Regions from separate parts of the Dyella soli genome, predicted to be linked through region 2. Evidence: predicted binding sites of a transcription regulator. Region 2 holds the regulator's gene; the other holds the start of a gene.
What was found. The regulator sigma-54, encoded in region 2, starts transcription at its own class of promoters, with help from an activator protein. The targets are predictions, from matches to a motif close to TGGCACGNGCNTTGC.

Region 1 (2,397 bases), on a different contig from region 2:
CCCGGGTCGATCTTGTTGATGATGCCGTCGAGGCCCGCCATCATCAGCGCGGTGAACACCAGGTAGCCGGAGTTCATCGGATCGGGGAAGCGCACTTCGATGCGGCGACCCTTCGGGCTCGACACGTACGGGATGCGGCAGCTGGCCGAGCGGTTGCGGGCCGAGTAGGCCAGCATCACCGGCGCTTCGAAGCCCGGCACCAGGCGCTTGTAGCTGTTGGTGGTGGAGTTGGCGAACGCGTTGATGGCCTTGGCGTGCTTGAAGATGCCGCCGATGTACCACAGCGCGGTCTGCGACAGGCCGCCGTACAGGTCGCCGGCGAACAGGTTGGTGCCGTCCTTGGAAAGCGACTGGTGCACGTGCATGCCGCTGCCGTTGTCGCCGACGATCGGCTTGGGCATGAAGGTGACGGTCTTGCCGTTCTGGTGGGCGACGTTCTTGATGACGTACTTCATCGTCATCAGTTCATCGGCCTTCTGCACCAGCGTGTTGAACTTCACGCCGATCTCGCACTGGCCGGCATTGGCCACTTCGTGGTGGTGCACTTCGACCACCTGGCCGAGCGACTCCAGCACCTTGCACATGTCGGCGCGCAGGTCGCCCAGCGAGTCCACCGGGCTGACCGGGAAGTAGCCGCCCTTCACGCCCGGACGGTGGCCGGTGTTGTTGTCTTCGTACTTGTAGCGCGAGCTCCACGCGGCTTCCTCGGAGCCGATCTCGTAGAACACGCGGCCCATGTCGTTCTGCCAGCGCACCGAATCGAAGATGAAGAATTCCGGCTCCGGACCAAAGAAGGCGGTGTCGGCGATGCCGGTGGACTTCAGGTACGCCTCGCCGCGCTTGGCGATGGAGCGCGGGTCGCGGCCATAGGCCTGCATGGTCGACGGTTCCAGCACGTCGCAATGCAGCACCATCTGGGTGTGCGCGCTGAACGGATCGATATAGGCGGTATCCGGATCCGGCAGCAGGATCATGTCGGACTCGTTGATGCCCTTCCAGCCGGTGATCGACGAGCCGTCGAACATCTTGCCGTCCTCGAAGGTGCCCTCGTCGATGGCATGGGCCGGGAACGTGACGTGATGATGCTTGCCGAGCATGTCGGCAAAGCGGAAGTCGACGAATTCGACTTCGTGTTCCTGGATCAGATCGAGCACTTTCTGGGCGGCGGACGACATGGACAACCTCGGCGGGTTAAAGGTGAGGAAACGATACGCTTCAGAGCAAGGCCTGTGCCAAGCGAAAGCCTCTTTCACTATCAATAAGTTAATGGCAGAAAAGGCATCGTGGCGCGGCCATGTTGCACTACGATGAAACACTGGAATGCACCTTTTGAGTGCATACAGACTGCCGCGCCGTCCGTCCCGCCATGACGGGGACGGCCACGCGGAGCCGACAGGACACGTCCCGGACCGATCGCCCCGAAAACGCCATGCCAGTCCCGTAAGCTATGCCGCTTTGCGCCGGCATGGAACCGGTGCCGGCCAACCGTCGGAGTTTTCGTGAGCGACCTGATCAACGTCATCCTGCTTGGCATCATCGAAGGCATCACCGAGTTTCTGCCCATTTCCAGCACGGGACACCTGCTGATCGCCGAAAAGTTCGGCCTGGGCGAGCGCTCGGACCTGTTCAACGTCGGCATCCAGGCGGGTGCGATCCTCGCGGTCACCTTCATCTACTGGGGCCGCATCTGGCAGTTGTTCACGCAATGGCGCGATCCGGCCAACCGCGATTACCTCGCCAAGCTGCTGGTGGCATTCCTGATCACGGCCGTGCTCGGCTTCATCGCAGTGAAGCTGGGCTTCAAGCTGCCCGAGGCGGTGACGCCGGTGGCGTGGGCGCTGGTCATCGGCGGACTGTGGATGATCGCCGCCGAACGCCTTGCCGCCCGCCAGCCCGATCGCACGCAGGTGAGCTGGCGCGTGGCCATCCTGGTGGGCATTGCGCAGATGATCGCGGGCATCTTCCCCGGCACTTCGCGCTCGGCGGCGACCATTTTCACGGCGATGCTGGCTGGCACCAGCAATCGTGCGGCGGCGACGGAATTCGCCTTCCTGGTGGGCATTCCCACCATGTATGCCGCCACCGGCTATGAGCTGCTGAAGGTACTGAAGGAAGGCGGCGTGCACCACGAGGACTGGACCGCCTTCGGCGTCGGATTCGTGGTCTCGGCCATCGTCGCCTTCGTGGCGGTGAAGTGGCTGCTCGGCTATATCCGCAGCCACCGCTTCACGCCGTTCGCGATCTATCGCATCGCCCTGGGCATTGCCCTGCTGTTGCTGATGCCGGCGGGCGCCTGAGCCCTCGCTGTTCGACAGGAGCGCACGCATGGCGCTCCTGTCGTCTGGCAACAATCAGGCGCTCAGGCGCTCCGGCACCGCCGCCACGACCGGCTTCCTG
Region 2 (2,397 bases):
CGCCATGCGCTCGTGGACGCCATCGTAGAGTTGTCGGGCGGTAAGCCGATCCAAGCCTGGTCCTTTGCACCGCGTGGTTGGACCCGGCGGGGCCAGTGCGGCTACGCGGGCATTGTGCCAGTTCACACTGGCGGCTGCCTTGGACGTGGCGGGGAACGGCAGGGAAGTGGCCCGCCCGGGGGCAGGGCGGGCCGGGAGGGATCAGCCGTAGAGGCGCTCTTCACGAGCGGCGCGCTGATGCTTGTCGCAGATTTTCTCGCGGTGTTTGCGCAGCTGGGTGACCAGCTTGTCGAACAGGACGTCAATGGAAACGTACATGTCCGCCTCCAGGGCTTCGGCGTGCAGCGCGGCACCCGAAACGGCAAGCGTGCCTTCGGCGCGCTGCTGCAGCTTGTTGACGGAAAGCACGATGCTCAGGCTGAGGATTTTGTCGTCGAGGCGGGTGAGGCGGTCGAGCCGGCTATTCACATGATCACGAAGAGCCTGGGTAACTTCGATCTGCTGACCGCTGAGCTGAACTTGCATGTTGCGCCTCCTCTGGTGCTTGCCGCTGGCGCGGCTGGGGTCGATGTGCAGGTCACGGGACTGCGGCCGGCACACCTTTGATGTCCAGGGTTTTTCGATGATGGTTCCGGTCTCCTCGCCCAAGGCTGGAAGGCAACTATGCACTTCCGGGTAATCGGCCGCGTTAGATGAGTCTTCACGCGGAGCGCACGACAGGTTTCCTTCAAGGAATCTCCCTGCCTGTATGGGGACGCCTTTTTTGCCGTCAAGTTCCCCGGGCCGATGGTCGCAGGCGCATGTCACCCGGCGCGCTGGCGCTCGCTGGAGCTCGGAATGCGCATGGCTTCGCGGTATTTGGCGACGGTGCGGCGGGCAACCTGAATGCCCTTGCGGTGCAGTTCCTCCGCGATGGCCTGGTCGGAAAGCGGCTTGCGTGCATCTTCGGCGTCGACCAGCTTGCGCAGCATGGCCTGGATGGCCGTGGCCGACGCGCTGCCGCCATCTTCGGTGGAGACGCCGCTGGAGAAGAAATGCTTCAGTTCGAAGGTACCGCGCGGCGTATGGATGTACTTGCGCGTGGTGACGCGGGAGATGGTCGATTCGTGCATGCCCACTTCCTCGGCCACTTCGCGCAGCACCAGCGGGTGCATGGCCTCGGGACCGTAGTCGAGGAAGGCGCTCTGCCGGCGCACGATCGCTTCGGCCACCTTGAGCAGGGTCTCCGCGCGCGATTCGAGGCTCTTGATCAGCCAGCGCGCCTCCTGCAACTGGCCGCGCATCCAGCTGGCGTCGGTGCCGCGGGCCTGGGCGATCAGCCCGCAATAATGCTGGTTGAGCCCCAGTCGCGGCTGGCAGTCCGGATTCAGGCTGACGCGCCAGCGCCCGCCGTCCTTGCGCGCGTAGACGTCAGGCGCCACGTATTCCACCGGCGTGACGTCGAGCGCGGCGCCGGGGCGCGGGTCGAGGCTGCGGATCAGCACGGCGGCGGCGGCGGTGTCGTCCTCGCTCGCGCGCAGCTTGCGGGCCAGGCGGGCGATGTCGTTGCGCGCCAGCAGTTCCAGCTCGCTGTCGACGATACGCATGGCCAGGTCGCGCTGCGGCAGCTCGGGATCGAATTGTTCCAGCTGGACGTGCAGGCAGTCGCGCAGGTCCAGGCTCGCCACGCCCGTGGGGTCGAAGCGCTGCAGCATGCGGCGCACCTGTTCCACCTCGGCGTCGCTGGCCGCCAGGTCCGCGGGCAGGGCGCCAATCAGCGAGTCCATGCTTTCGGTGAGATAGCCGTCGGGATTCAGCGCATCGATCAGCACGGAGGCGATGGTGCGTTCGCGCGTGCTCAGGTGCGTGAGGTTGAGCTGCCACAGCAGGTGTTCCTGCAGGGTTTCCGGCGCGGCGCTCTGGGGCTCGAAGCCATCCTCGTCGACATTGCTGCCATTGCGCGACGAGATGCCGCTGCCGGAGAAATCGATGGGATCCTCGCCCGCGCCGTCACCGTCGCTCCATTCGGGCGCATCGGCATCATCGACGGTGTCGCTGGCACTCGAGCTCGCGCTGTTGCCGGGAGGCAGCCCGTCGACCATGGAATCGACCGTCTCGCGGTCGTCGCCATCGACGTCGTCCGGGTTGTCATCGGAGAACTCGAGCAGCGGATTGCTTTCGGCGATCTGCCGCAGCTCAGCCTCAAGCTCCAGCTGGGACAGCTGCAGGAGGCGAATGGCCTGCTGCAGCTGAGGAGTCAGCGTAAGCTGTTGATTGAGTCGAAACTGCAGTCCGGGTTTCATGCCAGCCGGTTCGGATGTGCTCGAGGGTCATCGTAACGCTTGCCCCGGAGCCCGGCCATAGGTCAAACGCGAAATCGCGTATCACCTCCGGTTTATGGCTGTAGCGGCACCGTTA

Region 1: glnA (type I glutamate--ammonia ligase) is a predicted target of sigma-54. The motif match lies at 1,221-1,235, and genes of this name have one in related genera.

What each region holds. Positions count from the first base shown of each region.
Region 1 covers NZ_JBTFFU010000003.1:64,549-66,945, forward strand. Annotated here, with positions in the region: gene glnA (type I glutamate--ammonia ligase) at 1-1,175, opposite strand, end outside; gene ACXU4B_RS14605 (undecaprenyl-diphosphate phosphatase) at 1,500-2,297, shown strand; gene ACXU4B_RS14610 (LysR family transcriptional regulator) at 2,352-2,397, opposite strand, start outside.
Region 2 covers NZ_JBTFFU010000002.1:701,198-703,594, forward strand. Annotated here, with positions in the region: gene hprK (HPr(Ser) kinase/phosphatase) at 1-54, opposite strand, end outside; gene hpf (ribosome hibernation-promoting factor, HPF/YfiA family) at 202-525, opposite strand; gene ACXU4B_RS13500 (RNA polymerase factor sigma-54) at 804-2,282, opposite strand; gene lptB (LPS export ABC transporter ATP-binding protein) at 2,395-2,397, opposite strand, start outside.